One region of the Paraburkholderia sp. RL17-381-BIF-C genome, then DNA from elsewhere that is predicted to be linked to it. Evidence: riboswitches for the same ligand, from Rfam matches in the RefSeq annotation. Region 1 holds a riboswitch; the other holds the start of a gene.
What was found. Region 1 has a riboswitch for thiamine pyrophosphate ahead of thiC (phosphomethylpyrimidine synthase ThiC). Riboswitches for the same ligand answer to the same signal wherever they lie in the genome.
Positions count from the first base shown of each region.

Region 2: another riboswitch for thiamine pyrophosphate. It lies ahead of P0D70_RS19025 (FAD-dependent oxidoreductase); the one in region 1 lies ahead of thiC (phosphomethylpyrimidine synthase ThiC).

Region 1 covers NZ_JARESX010000014.1:69,025-77,165, forward strand. Annotated here, with positions in the region: gene P0D70_RS11740 (EamA family transporter) at 1-485, opposite strand, end outside; gene P0D70_RS11745 (GreA/GreB family elongation factor) at 1,432-1,842, shown strand; TPP riboswitch at 1,992-2,110, shown strand; gene thiC (phosphomethylpyrimidine synthase ThiC) at 2,205-4,136, shown strand; gene P0D70_RS11755 (YMGG-like glycine zipper-containing protein) at 4,401-4,613, shown strand; gene P0D70_RS11760 (hypothetical protein) at 4,877-5,368, shown strand; gene P0D70_RS11765 (L-lactate permease) at 5,694-7,292, shown strand; gene P0D70_RS11770 (DMT family transporter) at 7,976-8,141, shown strand, end outside.
Region 2 covers NZ_JARESX010000029.1:25,990-34,130, reverse strand. Annotated here, with positions in the region: gene thiE (thiamine phosphate synthase) at 1-259, opposite strand, end outside; gene P0D70_RS19035 (thiazole synthase) at 256-1,071, opposite strand; gene thiS (sulfur carrier protein ThiS) at 1,118-1,315, opposite strand; gene P0D70_RS19025 (FAD-dependent oxidoreductase) at 1,397-2,527, opposite strand; TPP riboswitch at 2,745-2,869, opposite strand; gene P0D70_RS19020 (ABC transporter ATP-binding protein/permease) at 3,296-5,047, shown strand; gene P0D70_RS19015 (SDR family NAD(P)-dependent oxidoreductase) at 5,044-5,853, shown strand; gene P0D70_RS19010 (hypothetical protein) at 6,050-6,517, shown strand; gene P0D70_RS19005 (hypothetical protein) at 6,507-6,650, opposite strand; gene P0D70_RS19000 (hypothetical protein) at 6,649-7,227, shown strand; gene P0D70_RS18995 (response regulator) at 7,329-8,066, shown strand.

The DNA.
Region 1 (8,141 bases):
CCCGGCGCACTATCGCCATGACTGAGAATCGCGATGCCGACCAGACCGAGGCCGACCGCGAACCACTCGCCCCGGCCAATCTTGCGCCCCGCCACGGCCGCGATCACCGTCGCGAACAGCGGCACGGTGGCGACCATCACCGCCGCGGTGCCGGTGCCGACGGTGCGCATCCCGTAGGCGAGCATGCCGCTCGACAAACCGACCAGCATGGTGCCCACCAGCCCGGCATTACGGATTTCGGCGGCGCCCGGCCAGACCGGATTGCGGCGCGCCGCAAAAATAAAGAGGCCTACACCGGCGAACAGATTGCGCAGCCCCGAGAGAAGCAATGGAGGAAACGAACCCAGCGCGACGTGCACGGCAAGATAGGTCGAGCCCCACACGACATAGACGACGGCGAGCGCGAGCGCGAGCTGGCCATTGCGGGACTGCGGCAAACGGAGCGAAAAACCACGCGGAAAACGGCTTGGGAGTTGCAGCGACATGCGTTCAACCCGCCCATGCCGCTCGAGGTGCGGCGCCCCCGCTGGAGACCCTGAGGCGGGATGGCGGACACCGCATCGGCGATACGGTCTGACGGGCAAGGCTGGCGGACATGTTGGTGGAGCGGAAGGACGATAGATGGCCAATGAGCCACAACGCCGCGGCGGCCGAAGAAATCGGGCCACGGCGAACACGCGCCAAATAGTGGGCGCGCACGGCATTATGCAGTAAGCGCCCACCGCGTCGCTTGAAAGAATCGTAACTTTTTGGCGTACTTGCAACAAAAACGCCGTGGACGTTTCCCCCCGTATTTGCCACGTCGACTCCACAGAACGCGTTGAATGCACAAGGCATAGCGATCTGTGTTTCGGCATGAGCCGCCGTGCGTTGCTGCGGATCTTTGAGTGGTCGATTCTCCCGCCGCCTGGTTGAGTGGATGCTCAAGCAAGGTCGACGATGATTCGGCCTCCGTAACTTTCGGGCAGGCGGCGGTCTGGCCGGAATACGGCCCGCGCGCTTTGCCAACGGATGTCGGCCGATGGCGCACGGTGAACGACGGTCCTTGGCGGCGAGTCGGGAGACACGCCCCGGCCTTGTGCTACAGTCGGTAGAGATTAGCCCCGTGCTAACATTCAGCTTTCGATCGCGCCGCGTGCAACTGTATCGTGGCGCCCGCTTCCCCCTCTTTCGCTACCCACCGGCCACCTCGATGCGCTTTCCGACTTTCCGTGCCCACTTCCGCTTGCGCCCTCGCCGCGCAACCGGCTGCGCGCGCGCGGAATTCATGCCGCGTCGCGCCGGCGGGCCGTCCCGAACGCTCCCGCTCCACGCCGCCCGGCGCCCGATTTAACGCTGCTCGCTCCATTGCCTGAGCCGCGTTGTCGGGCTCCGGGCCGATCTCATCCGCACGCTGTTCCCCTACATGCAGATCGAATTGGAGTACCCATCGTGAAAAAGACGAAAACCTGTTACCTCACCGAACTCGACGTCACCCGTCTCGAGAAGCACGCAGCCGCGCCCGGCGCCGACGCGCGTTTGCAAGACATGCTCGACGACGTCCTGGAGCGCGCCGTGATCGTCGACTCGCACGAGATTCCGGCCAATATCGTTACGATGAATTCGCAAGCCACGCTGGTCGACGAAACCAGCGGCGAGCACATGACCTGGACCGTGGTCTATCCGCCGAACGCGGACTTCGCGCATGGCCGCCTGAACGTGTTCTCCCCCGCCGGCCTCGCCTTGCTCGGCGCCAAACGCGGCGAGCGCATCCGCTTCACGCCGCCGAGCGGCACGGAGAAAGTGCTGAAGCTCGAAAAGATCCTCTTTCAGCCCGAAGCCGCCGACAATTTCACGCTGTAAGCCAGCGCAATGGCGTAGCAACGCGTGTTGCGCCGCTTCATGACAGCCCCCTGAATACGGCAATGCCGCGTGGCTTGCCGCTGTGATATCCGCCATCCGATGTTCGAAGACGGGTTGCCAAGCAGCGTGCGGCCGGTGTATCGTGTGCGCTGCTAACGCGGGGGTCCTGCGTTGCACGGAGGTTGGAGGTCCGTGCTGCGCGGGTGAGAAATACCCTTTGAACCTGATCTGGATAATGCCAGCGCAGGGAAGCGTGCGGAATTCGCACTCCAGCTCTACAGCCTCATCTCTCGCGATTTCCGACAACTTCCGTCTCGTCTCCTGCTTAGCCGCCCCACATAGCTTTGCTCAGGAGATACTGCATGAACGCCAACCCGAAGTTCCTTTCCGCCGACGCTCACGTCGATGAAGCCGCCGTCGCGCCGCTGCCAAATTCCCGCAAGGTCTACGTGACCGGCTCGCGTGCCGATATCCGCGTGCCGATGCGCGAAATCTCGCAGGCCGACACGCCCGACAGTTTCGGCGGCGAAAAGAATCCGCCGGTCTATGTCTACGACACGTCGGGCCCGTACTCGGACCCGGAAGCCAAAATCGATATCCGCGCCGGTCTGCCGGCACTGCGTCAGGCATGGATCGAAGAGCGCGGCGACACCGAAGCGCTGACGGGTCTGTCGAGCGACTTCAGCCGCGAGCGCGCCGCCGACACGGCGACCGCCGAATTGCGCTTCCAGGGCCTGCACCGCACGCCGCGCCGCGCGATCGCCGGCAAGAACGTCTCGCAAATGCACTACGCGAAAAAAGGCATCATCACGCCGGAAATGGAGTACATCGCGATTCGTGAGAACCAGCGCCGCGCCGAGTATCTGGAAAGCCTTAAGACGAGCGGCCCGAACGGCGAAAAGCTCGCCGCGATGATGGGCCGCCAGCATCCGGGTCAGGCATTCGGCGCGAGCGCGTTCGGTCCGAACGGCCTCACCGAAATCACGCCGGAATTCGTGCGCGAAGAAGTGGCGCGCGGCCGCGCGATCATCCCGAACAACATCAATCACCCGGAAAGCGAGCCGATGATCATCGGCCGCAACTTCCTCGTGAAGGTGAATGCGAACATCGGCAACTCGGCGGTGACGTCCTCGATCGGCGAGGAAGTCGACAAGATGACGTGGGCGATCCGCTGGGGCGGCGACACGGTGATGGATCTGTCCACCGGCAAGCACATTCACGAAACGCGCGAGTGGATCATCCGCAATTCGCCGGTGCCGATCGGCACGGTGCCGATCTACCAGGCGCTGGAAAAGGTCAACGGCAAGGCCGAAGACCTGACGTGGGAAATCTTCCGCGACACGCTTATCGAGCAGGCTGAGCAGGGCGTCGACTACTTCACGATTCACGCGGGCGTGCGTCTGCAATACGTGCCGCTCACGGCCAAGCGCATGACCGGCATCGTCTCGCGCGGCGGCTCGATCATGGCCAAGTGGTGTCTCGCTCACCACAAGGAAAGCTTCCTGTACGAGCATTTCGAAGACATCTGCGAAATCATGAAGGCCTATGACGTGGCCTTCTCGCTCGGCGACGGCCTGCGCCCCGGCTCGATCTACGATGCCAACGACGAAGCGCAACTCGGCGAACTGAAGACGCTCGGCGAACTCACGCAGATCGCGTGGAAGCACGACGTGCAGACCATGATCGAAGGCCCCGGCCATGTGCCGATGCAACTCATCAAGGAGAACATGGACCTGCAACTGGAATGGTGCGACGAAGCGCCGTTCTACACGCTGGGACCGCTGACCACGGACATCGCGCCGGGTTACGACCATATCACCTCGGGCATAGGCGCTGCGATGATCGGCTGGTTCGGCACGGCCATGCTCTGCTACGTGACGCCGAAGGAACACCTCGGCTTGCCGAACAAGGACGACGTCAAGACCGGCATCATCACCTACAAGCTCGCCGCGCATGCCGCCGATCTGGCGAAGGGCCACCCGGGCGCGCAGGTGCGTGACAACGCGCTCTCCAAGGCGCGCTTCGAATTCCGTTGGGAGGACCAGTTCAACCTCGGCCTCGATCCGGACAAGGCGCGCGAATTCCACGACGAAACGCTGCCGAAGGATTCGGCCAAGGTCGCGCATTTCTGCTCGATGTGCGGCCCGCACTTCTGCTCGATGAAAATCACGCAGGACGTCCGCGAGTTCGCCGCGCAACAGGGCGTCACCGACGACGAAGCGTTGAAGAAAGGCATGGAAGTGAAGTCGATCGAGTTCATGAAAAAAGGCGCTGAGATTTATCAGCGGCAGTAAGGTTCGCACGCGGGTCGCGTGTTCTCGCGGTGCAGTCCAAGCCGCCACTCGATCCGCCAATCCTTGCATTGCAGCACCGAAGCCCGCCACTGGCGGGCTTTTCCGTTTACGGCTTCCGGGCACGTCGCATGCTATCCGGAGGGAAACATTTGATTACGAAACCGACAGTTCGTTGACAAGCGCAAACATCTGGATACGGGCTGCGGCGATAACATCAAATGCAAGGAAGGTGACGTTCCAACTACAACTACCGGAGTCAGCATCATGAAATCGATTCGTCAAATCGGCACGCTCGCGGCCATCGTGGCAGTCGTGGTGAGTCTTTCCGCGTGTGAAGGCATGAGCCGGCAAGGCCGCGATACGGCTATCGGCGCGGGCTTGGGCGGCGCCGCGGGCGCGGCGATCGGCGGCAATGCGCTGTCGACCATAGGCGGCGCAGCGGCGGGTGGCATCATCGGCAATCAGGTCGGGAAGTAAGCGGACGGCAGGTCGTAGCGCGATCCATCACATGACACGCACGAGGGGCGAGCGAAGCGCGACCCTCGGCGAGCTGGACACATCGCTCATGAGCGCAACGCGCGCGACATGCGTTTTATGCTCGGGTTCATGCAGGTCGCGAATGGCGCTGCAATGAGGTGAAATAAGCCGTTACCGTTTTGCAATCCGGCCGGCGTCGCAGCAGCGTAAGCTGGTACCGTGACGCCCCCAATGGCGGCGTTCGATTCAACCAGGAGCGCGTCATGAAGTCCCGCCTCATCAATACGGTGTGTGCGATCGGCCAGCGGTTGCCGCTGCGCTTTTCCCGTTCCTCCTTTCCTCGACTCTCATACACCGGCATGGCGCTTGGCGGCATGGCCTGCGCCCTCACGCTGTCCGGTTGCTACTACCCATACGGTTATTATCCGGCCGGCTATTACCCGTATTACGGCGCCGTGCCCGCGGCGGGTACGCAGCAGGCCGTGCCGATGGGCCAGGAGGCTTCATACCCCGCGCAGCAGCAACAGGCTCAGGGTGGTCAGCAGAGCCCGCCTCCCACTTACGCGGTTGCCGCCCCGCCCGTGTATGTGGCGCCCGCGCCGGCCTATCCGGTCTACTATCCGCCGCCGGTCTATCCGGCTTATTACGGCTATCCAGGCTGGTATGGTCCCTCGGTTTCGATCGGCTTCGGTTTTGGTGGCTACTGGGGTGGCCACGGTGGAGGCGGCGGGCACGGCCATGGCCACGGGCACTGACACGTGCCGGCGCGTTTCGACTCATTGATGGTCTTTGCCATGAACTGCACGACGGCCCCTGCAGCACGCGGCCCCGCCGCGCTTCGCGCATGCCGCCTCAGGCGAGCGCAACGCGGGTTCCCGGCCCTCGTCCGCTTCGCCCGCAGTTTCTTCTTGACGCCGCCCGACTGGGTTCTATGCTTGGGAAAGCCCCACACAGTACCTGTTTAAATAAGCGATCCGGCCCGGCCCGCACGTGCCGCCGACGCCCATCCGTCCTGCCAGAGCGACGCGTCCGATAAAAATAAGTGCCGCGTCGAGTTCGAACAACAACGAAGGAGACGCGATGTTCCATCAACTACTCACCCCTGTCGGCAATTCGCTATTGCCATCGTTTCTGGTCGCGGCCTTACCGATCATCGTCGTGCTGCTCCTGCTCGGCTGGGCGCGGCGGCCGGCATGGCAGGCGTCGCTCGCGGGCCTGATCGTCGGCTTGATCGTGGCGATCTTTGTCTGGCAGTTTCCGGTGGGACTGGCGGTCGATTCGGTCGTGGCCGGTGCCGTGTTCGCATGCTGGCCGGTCATGTGGATCGTGTTCGCGGCGATCCTGCTGTACAACATCTCGCAGCGCTCAGGGCGCTTCGCGGCCTTTCGCATGTGGATGATCGACAATCTGCCGAACGACCGGCGCGTGGTGCTGGTGGTGATCGGGTTTTCGTTCGGCGCGCTGCTCGAAGGGATTTCCGGTTTCGGCACGCCGGTCGCCATCACCAGTTCGTTGCTGATTCTGCTCGGCTTTCCCACGCTGGAAGCGCTCACCTTCACGCTGATCTTCAATACCGCACCGGTCGCCTTCGGCGCGCTAGGCGTGCCGATCACCGTGCTCGGCGCGGTCACGCACCTGCCGGCCGATTCGCTCGCCAAGATGGTCGGCCGCCAGTTGCCGTTCTTCGCCTTTCTGCTGCCCTTCTATGTGATCAGCGTCTATGCGGGCTTTCGCAACATGCTGAAAGTGTGGCCGGTGCTGCTGGTATCGGGCGCGAGCTTCGCGCTGACGCAGTTCGTCGCCTCGAACTACGTGAACTACAGCCTGACCGACGTGTTGTCGTCGATGGTCTCGCTCATTCTGACGATCGCCTTCCTGCGCGTCTGGCGGCCCGCGGTTGATCCGAAATTCGCGGTCAACATCGACCGTGTCGGCGAGGTGCGCGGCAAGATCGGCGGCGGCCAGGGCTGGTATCCGTGGATCATCGTGTCGGTCGTGGTGATCGTCTGGACGGTGGCGAAGATCTTCCTGATCGGCGACGTCAAGGTGCCGTGGCCGGGGCTCGACAAGGCCGTCTTCATCACGCTGTACAACACGCCGTACGGCGCGGTATGGGACTTCCAGCCGCTCGCCACCGGCACCGCGATTCTCGTTGCCGCGCTCATCACCACCTTCGTGGTCGGCCTGAGCGCGCGCGAGTTTGGCGCGGCCATCGCCGACACGTGGGTGCAAACGCGCATCGCAATCCTGACGGTAGCGACCATCGTCGGGCTCGCGTATCTGATGAACTACTCGGGGCTCACCTACACGCTCGGGCTGGGCGTCGCCTCGGTCGGACCGTTCTTTCCGCTGGTATCGGCGTTCCTTGGCTGGGTCGCGGTGTTCCTGTCCGGCAGCGATACCTCGGGCAACGCCCTGTTCGGCAATCTGCAGGTGGTGGCGGCCAACCAGTTGAATCTCAACCCGATCCTGATGGCGGCGACGAATTCGTCGGGCGGCGTGATGGGCAAGATGATCTCGCCGCAAAACATCTCGACCGGCGTGGCCACCACCGAGCTTAAAGGCAAGGAAGGCGTGGTGTTCGCCAAGACGTTCAAGCATTCGATTCTGTTGACGGTGCTGCTCGGCGTGCTGGTCTGGCTGCAGCAGAATTTCCTGCAGTGGATGATTCCGCACTGAGGGGGCGGCGATCGTTCCGGCGGGATTGCGTACCGAGGGCGTGGCGCTTGTACCGGCGAAATTCCGTGCCGAGAGTGTGGCGTGTGTACCGGCGGGATTCCGTACCGAGGGCGTGGCGCTCTCGTACCGGCGGGATTCCGTACCGGGGGCGTAGCGCTCTCGTACCGGCGAAATTCCGTACCGAGAGCGTGGCGCTCGTACCGGCGGGATTCCGTACCGAAGGCGTGGCGCTCGTACCGAGGGAATTCTGTACTGAGGGCGTTGCTTACGGTGGGCACGACGCGCACGGAAGACTGCGCACTGAGACGGGTTTCGCCAAGTCGGGCCGGGTCGCGTCTGGTCGGCTCAAGCAGCTGACCCGGCGCGCCCGACCCGCGCTTGCGCCGCATGCACACCACCCCGGCCAGCGAGCCATCGACCGCAAAATAATTCACGACGCTCAAGCAGACACCATATCCTGCCTCAGCCCCTCCCTTCCATCACACCGTCCTGATCGCAATTTTTCTCACATCAGCGTGAGAATTGCTCGTTTTGCGCACACCGCCGCTACACTTACGATCACGACTATCAGACGCCTTTCATCTCCCGGATCTTGCCGTTTCATTCCAGCCTGAAACGTTTCGCACGATTGCGCTGCTACGATGCGCGGGCGTCTCGACTCAACCGCGCGAGGCGCCATCCCGATGAATGCCAAGAACCTGCTGCAACTGCTGATCCTCGCCGCCCTATGGGGCGCGTCGTTCCTGTTTATCCGCGTCGGCGTCACCGACTTCGGCGTCGCACCGTTGATGGCGCTGCGCGTCGGCATCGGCGCGGCGTTTCTCGCCGTCGTGCTGATCGCGCGACGCC
Region 2 (8,141 bases), on a different contig from region 1:
CCTTTTCCTCGGCGGCTTCGATCACGCCAGCGCCGTGCACCAGCCAGCGCGCCATCTGTTCGCCGTGCTGCTGCGCGTCGGCAATCAAAATCAGGTCGCCGCCGTTCAGTTCCTCCGGCGCGGTCAGACAGATGCGCCACTGCGCATGTGTCGGCGGCCAGTCGCCCAGCCGGGCGCGGATGCGCTCGGCGGCTTCGGTGAGTTCGTCGGCGGGCGGCCAGAAGAGGTCGCGATCCTTCAATGTCAAAGTCTGCGTCATGCGGCGCTCCCGTCTTGATGCCAGAACGGCATGCCGACCACCGGCGTGCTCGCGTGCGCGCTTTCGCGCGCGGCCATCGGCCCCGCCAGAAAAGCCTGGCGGCCCGCTTCGACGCCGAGCGCGAAGGCGCGCGCCATTGCGTCGGGGTGCGTGGCCTGTGAGACGGCGGTGTTCAGCAGCACGCCGTCGAAGCCCCATTCCATGACCTGCGCCGCATGCGACGGCACGCCGAGTCCGGCGTCGACGATCAGCGGCACGTCCGGCAGCCGCTCGCGCAACACGCGCAGGCCGTACGGATTGATCACGCCCTTGCCGGTGCCGATCGGCGCGCCCCACGGCATCAGCGCTTCACAACCGGCGTCCAGCAGACGGCGGCCGATCACGAGATCTTCCGTGCAGTACGGCAGCACCTTGAAGCCGTCCTTGACCAGTTGCGCGGCCGCTTCGATCAGGCCGACCGGGTCGGGCTGCAACGTGTAGTCGTCGCCGATCAGTTCGAGCTTGATCCACTCGGTTTCGAAGATTTCGCGCGCCATATGCGCGGTCGTCACCGCCTCGCCGACGGTCAGGCAACCGGCCGTGTTCGGCAGTAGCGGTACGCCGTGGCGCTTGAGGAGGTCGAAGAAGCCCGCTTCCGCGCCGCCTTCGTTCATTTGCCGGCGCAGCGCGACGGTCACCATGCCGGGGCGCGCCGCGTCGATGGAATCGGACAGCGATTGCAGCGACGGATAGCGCGAGGTGCCGAGCAGCACACGGCTCGCGAAGGTCTGGCCGTAGAGCGTGAGCGCGTCGGCAGTCTGGGGGGAGGTCATTTGCATAATCCTTGGTTTCCTGCAATCGGGCATCCCGGCGAGGCGCTCAGCCGCCGGCCACGGGTTGCACGACATCGAGCTTGTCGCCCGACTGCAGCGCGCGCGCCGCATGCTGGGTGCGCGCCACGAAATCGCCGTTCAGCGCGACCGCGAACGGCGGACGTGCGCCGTACGCGGCGAGCGCGTCGGCGACAGTCGCGCCTTCGGGTAGCGATAACGGCTTCTGATTGATATGAATGTCCATGGTGTTCGAATACGGTTCAATCGATGGCGAAAGCGGCATGGTATGCGGCGCTCGTTTGGGTGTGGACCACTTGCGCAACGCTCATGCCGGCTCCCGCGCGGCGTCCAGTTGAAAGAGCTCGCTCCAGCGCGCATCGCGCTGCCAGTCGGCGAAAGCATCGGCGTCGCCGATGCGGCCGTCGAGCAGCGCCGCGGCGAAGCGCACGGCTTCGTCGGCGACTTCGGGCACGATCATGTAGCCGTGCCGGTACAGGCCGTTCACGCGCAGCGTCTGCGCGCCATCCCACAGCAAGGCCGGACGGTGGTCTGGCAAAGTTGGGCGGCACTGCGAATTCAGTTCGAGGATGCGTGCCTCGCCGAAGCCGGGATGCACGGAAAACGCCGCGCTCAGCAGTTCGAGCGCCGAGCGCACGCTGACGGGCGACATGTCCTCGCCTTCCACTTCGGTGGCGCCGATCACGTAGAGATCGTCCTGCTTCGGCGCGATATAGAGCGGATAGCGCGGATGCAGCAGCCGCACCGGCCGCGTCAGCTTGATACCGGGCGCATGCACGCGCGCGACTTCGCCGCGAATGCCGCGCAGCGTGGGCAGCACGGGCTTCGCGCCGAGGCCGCGGCAGTCGATCGTGACGCGGGCGGGCGGCAGAGCGTGATCGTCGACCGCCGTATTCCAGTGCGTTTCGACGCCACGTTGCGCGAGGCCCGCAGCCAGCGCGCTCAGCACCTGACGGTTATCCAGCTGGCCTTCATGCGGCAACAGCCAGCCCTGATTGAAACGGCCCGCCAACGCGGGCTCGGCGGCGCCGAGTTGCGCGCCCGACAGCGTGACGAAACCGCCGTCCAGCAATTCAGCCGGCGCATTGGAGCGCACGCGGCGCTCGAACAGCGGTGCTTCGGTGCGGTCGGCGTGATGCCAGACGACCAGCGTGCCATTGCGCTGAAAGAACACCGGCTCTGGCAACTCGGCAAGCATTTGCGGCCATGTATCGAGCGAACTCGCGCCAAGGCGCGTGATGAGCAGCTCGGCACTGGCGGCTTCCGCGAGCGGCGCAAGCATGGCCGCGGCGACCCACGCCGCGGCTTGCGAACCGGCGGCATCGCCTCGCTCATACAGCGCCACGCGATGCCCCTCACCGGCGAGACGCCACGCGACCAGCCGCCCGCACAGGCCACCGCCGAGAACGGCGAAATCGGGTTGCGCAGAACGCGTCATCGTGCGCACTCCCATTCAGGATGGCAAGCAAAGGCAAAGCGGCACGGCGCACCAGCGGCGTGACGAAGAGCAAAACACATATCTGAAGAATAGGCGGTCATCGAGTCCTTTCCGTACGGCCAACAAAACGCACGTACCCAGGACGAAACCGGCGGGTGAGGCCGGCCGGGCAATGCGCGTTCCAATGACTAACGCCGCCCGGCGGGGAATGGAAGACTGGCTGCTTCCGGAAACTTCCCGCGCCGGTATTACCCGGATCGGGTGCAAAGGGTCTCTCTCAGCCTCGCCGCCGCAGCATGAAAACCATGCCGCCTGTGGCGCGAAGCACCCCTGTTTCGTCGAAGTCCATTAGACCATAAAAGACGCGCCCCCCGCAAACCAGCGCCCCGCCGCGCCGCACGCGGTTTGATCCGGCACCATCTTTCGCTTAATCAATACGGCCTGGGGCGGTGCTCTGGCACAATGCCAGCACAGATGCCGCACGAACGCGGCGCGGCCGGCGCACCAGACGGCCACGCCGCGTTCGCGCGGTATCGAGGCGAGGCCTCGCGGCGCAACTTAATTTTCGCTTAAGGGCTTCGCGCCAGAATCGGACGCTCACCCGCGCGTGCGTTCGTCGAGCACGACGCCCGGGCCTGTACCGCAAACCCGCCGCAGGGCAGCCCGCAGACGGACCTGCCCCGATGGGTCAGCCCCACATGGGCCAGCCCCAATGGGCCAGCCCCGAATGGGCCAGCCCGAATGGGCCAGCACTACTTCAGGATGCTCATGACACCGAATACCACTGCCAGCCCCGCGCTGCCGCCCGACGAAAAAGTCTCCGCCTGGAGCCTGATCAAACCCTACTGGGTTTCCGAAGAACGAAAAACGGCATGGGGCCTGCTCATCGCGATCATCGTGATGAATCTGCTCGTGGTGTGGATCAACGTGCGCCTGAATCGCTGGAGCGCCGACTTCTACAACGCGCTGCAAACCAAGAACGTGCATGACTTCCCGCACCTGCTGATGGTGTTCTCGGGGCTTGCGTTCGGCTTCATCATCCTCGCGGTGTACGGCCGTTACCTGCGCCAGATGCTCGGCTTTCGCTGGCGCCAGTGGCTGACCACGCGCTACCTGAACGAGTGGTTGAATGACAGCGCGTTCTACCGGATCGAGCGCGACCGCCTCGCCGACAACCCCGACCAGCGGATCAGCGACGACCTGCAATCGTTCGCCACCAGCACCCTTTCACTCACGCTCGACCTGCTCTCCACGGTCGTCACGCTGGTGTCGTTCATCACGATCCTGTGGTCGCTTGCCGGCGCGCTGACCATTTCGCTCGGCGGCATGCCGATCGAGATCCCCGGCTATATGGTGTGGGCCGCGGCACTCTACGCCGTGGTCGGTTCGCTGATCATCCAGAAGGTCGGCCATCCGCTCGTACCGATCAACTACCAGGCGCAGAAAGTCGAGGCGGATTTCCGTTTCGGCCTGATCCGTCTGCGTGAAAACGCCGAGCAGATCGCCTTCTACAACGGTATGGAAACCGAGAAGAAGAACGCACACTCGCTGTTCGGCCGCATCCGCGACAACTGGTGGCAGGTGATGAAGTACACCAAGCGCCTCACGTTCGTGCTGAGCTTCTACGGCCAGATCGCGATCATCTTTCCGCTGGTGGTCGCCGCGCCCCGCTACTTCGCCGGCGCCTTCACGTTCGGTGTGCTGATGCAGATTTCCAGCGCATTCGGCACCGTCAGCGACTCGTTCTCGTGGTTCATCAACAGTTACGGCACCCTGGTCGAATGGCGCGCCACCGTGAACCGGTTGCGTGAATTCAAGCGCGTCGTGCACGCACCGCGGCTGAAGGAATCGGTCTCGCCGGCAACCGCGCACGGCGGCATCAATCTGCATTTCGTCGACGAAGACCAGCTCTCCACCGAGGGCCTCAAACTCGCCCTGCCTAACGGCAACCCGCTGTCGCGCATTCGCGATGTGGCGATCCGGCCGGGCTCGCGCTGGCTGGTGCGCGGCCCGTCGGGTTCGGGCAAGAGCACGCTGATGCGCGCCCTCGCCGGCCTGTGGCCGTTCGGCGACGGCTCGATCGACGCACCGGTCAACGCGCGCATCATGTTCATCCCGCAGGTCAGCTACATGCCGATCGGCACCCTCAAGGCGGCGCTCGCCTACCCCTCCTCCGTGGACACCTACACCGACGACGAATGCCGCGAAGCGCTCGTCGTCTGCCATCTGTCGGAATACGCGGACCGTCTGCAGGAATCGGGACACTGGACCCGCATTCTCTCGCCGGGCGAGCAACAGCGCCTCGCCGCCGCGCGCGTGTTGCTGCACAAGCCGGACTATCTGTTCCTCGACGAAGCGACCAGCGCGCTCGACGCGGACAACGAGGCGCGCCTGTATCGCCTGTTCACGGAACGGCTGCCGAAGGCGGCGATTGTCAGTGTCGCGCATCGCGAGTCGCTCGCTGCGTTCCATGACGAGACGCTCGAGGTCGAGCGCTCGGACGAAGCGATCGCCGCATGAGCGACATAAGCGCCATCGCCGACCTGAACGACGCGGGCAGCGCCGGATTCGAGCGTGTCGTGCTGATCACCGGCGCCGGCTCCGGCATTGGCGCCGCACTGGCCCGGCGCATCGCCGCGCCGCGCTCGGCCCTGATGCTGCACGCACGCGGCGCCGATCACGAAGCGCGCCAACGACTCGCGCAAGTCGCCGCCGATTGCAGCGCGAACGGCGCACGCTGCGCGACGGTGTTCGGCGATCTAGCCGAACGCGGCGCCGCGGAACACGTGATCCATCAAACGCTGGCGAACTTCGGCGCGCTCGATCAACTGGTCGCCAACGCCGGACACGCGCAGCGCCAAACGCTGAATGCGCTCGATGCCGACGCGTTGAGCGCAGCCTTCGCGGCCATGCCGGCCGCGTTCGCGGCGCTCGTCAAACGTGCGACACCCGCGCTGGAAACATCGAAGCGTGGCCGCGTGGTCGCGCTCAGCTCGTTCGTCGCGCACCGCTACCGCGTGGACACGCCGTTTGCCGCGACGGCCGCCGCGAAAGCGGCGCTCGAATCGCTGGCGAAAACCGCAGCCGCGGAACTGGCGCCGCATGGCGTGACAGTCAATTGCGTGGCGCCCGGCTATACCCGTAAAGATCGCGGACCGAGTGCCGATAATGCATCGGTGTGGACTCGCGCCGCCGAAGCGACGCCGCTCGGCCATGTCGCCGAGCCCACGGATATCGCCGCGCTGATCGCATTCCTGCTCTCCGACGAAGCGCGCCACATCACCGGCCAGGTAATCCACGTCGACGGCGGCCTGACGCTCGGCTGAGCGACGCACCGCACGCCACGCCGCCCAACGCAACGCAACGCGGCGCAACATTCCGAAACACGCGAGAAGAGTTCGAAAGCATTTGCGAAGCGGGCAAGCTGTTCCGCGCTTTGAAAATGCCCTCCGGCGGCGACGATAGTCGTGCGGGCCGTACCACGTCCTGCCCCACGTCATTCACCGCTACTGGATTCCCGACATGTCATTCGATCGCCGCTCCCATCCTTTGACCCCGCGTCTCGCGCTTGCTCTTGGCGCGCTGCTCGTCACGAGCGCCGCTTATGCGGCACAAGCGAACCAGGCTAACCCGGCTAACGAGCCCGCCGACGTTTGCCCCGCGCTCAAACACATCGTCGACGCCGCTGATTTCCGGCAGTTGCAGACCCAAGCCGCCGCACAACTGCCGGGCACCGAAAGCGCCGACGACTGCCGCGCCAACTCGCATGCCTACGACTGCCACTGGCGCGCGCACTGGCAAGCGGACGGCGTCGTCTCCGATCCGCTGGAAGAATTCGGCGCCGACATCGCTGCCTGCTTCCCGAACGTCGTGCACGACATCAATACGCCGACGCGCCAGCATTTCATCGTGACCACCCCCGCGCGGCGCGTCAGCGTCACGGCAAGCGTGCAAGGGCAAAACGAATTGCGCCTGCGCGTCACGCGCTGAACGTGAGCCTGATCGCCGTTGTCCACTGTGATTTACGGAATTCACCGACCGTCACCTGGCGCCGCCTCATGACCTTCATGCCGAGCATGCCCGCCCACGCATTCACGCGAGCCCCGCGGGCTGCGTGGCGCATGTTGAAGCGTCCCTGCGCGTGGCTCGCCGTCTCCGCCACGCTGGCGGTCGGCCTGAACGGCTGCGCGTGGACGCTGATTCAGGCCGCCGACGCCACCGGTTCGGTGATTCAGGCGGGCTACGCGATCGCGGCAAACTATTCATCGCCGACCTTCGTCAACGGCCGGCCGGCTGACTTGCGCAACGTCTGCATCGAAGTGAATCAGAACGTGTCGGTCGGCGATTTCGTGCCGGCGCTGCAACTCGCGCTCGACCGGCGCGGCATTCGTTCGGAAGTCTACAATCCGGGCACGTCGCCCGCCGGTTGCGAGGCGCGGCTCGTCTACAACGCCGCGATCGATTACGGCCGCCGTTCGTTCAGCGACGAAACGATCCAGTATCTGTCGATCATCGACCTGACGCTGATTCAGAACGGCCGTATTCTCGTCACCGCCCGCTATCAGACCGGCGGCCTGAACACCGACCGCTTCTCTTCGGCATCGACCAAACTCAATGGCCTGATCGAGCGAATGGTCGTCGATCGAACCGACTTCTCTCGCCGGCCGCCACAGACCATTCAGACTTCCCAGGCGAACTAGGCGAACTAGGCGCACAGATCGCTTGCTTTCCCTTACAGGGGAAAGGATTCGAAAGCGTGACGCGCTTTGCTGCGCACGCGCGGTTCTCTAAGATGACCTGAATGAACCCATCCATTCTGGTCGTCGACGACGATCCCGTGATACGTGAACTCGTCAGCGGATATCTGCAAGGGCGCGGCTTCAAGGTCGACACGCTCGAACATGGCCTCGGCCTGCAGCGCAAATTGCAGGACGAGCGGCCCGACCTGATCGTCCTCGACATCATGATGCCGCAACTCGACGGCATCAGCGCGTTGCGCGCGTTGCGCGTGGCCGGCGACGACATTCCCGTGATTCTGCTGACCGCGCGTGCCGATCCGATCGATCGCGTGATTGGTCTCGAACTCGGCGCGGACGACTACCTCGGCAAGCCCTTCGAACCGAGCGAACTGGTTGCGCGGATCCGCACCGTGCTGCGCCGTCGCAGCGTGATTGCCCCGAGCGCGCCGGAGCAGCGCGCGCCGTATCGCTTCGGCCGTTTCGAAGTGAATTTCCCGGCGCGCGAATTGCGTCACGAAGGCGAGCGCATTCCATTGCGTTCGAGCGAATTCGCCATGCTCAAGATATTCGTCACCCACGCGATGACCGTGCTCACGCGCGCGCAGTTGCTGGAGAAACTGCACGGCAACAGCGAGATACATCGCAATCGCAGCCTTGATGTGTCGATCTGGCGTCTGCGCCGGCTGATCGAAGTCGATCCGTCCGAGCCACGCTATGTGCAAACCGTGTGGGGACGCGGCTACGTGTTCGTGCCGGACGGTGAAATCGGTGCGGCCGAACGCGGTGCGCCGCCGGTCTAGCATGTGACGCGAGGTGCGATGGCTATCGCACCTCCTGGCTGGCAGGTTCGCAATGCGTCGACGACTCAGAACGTG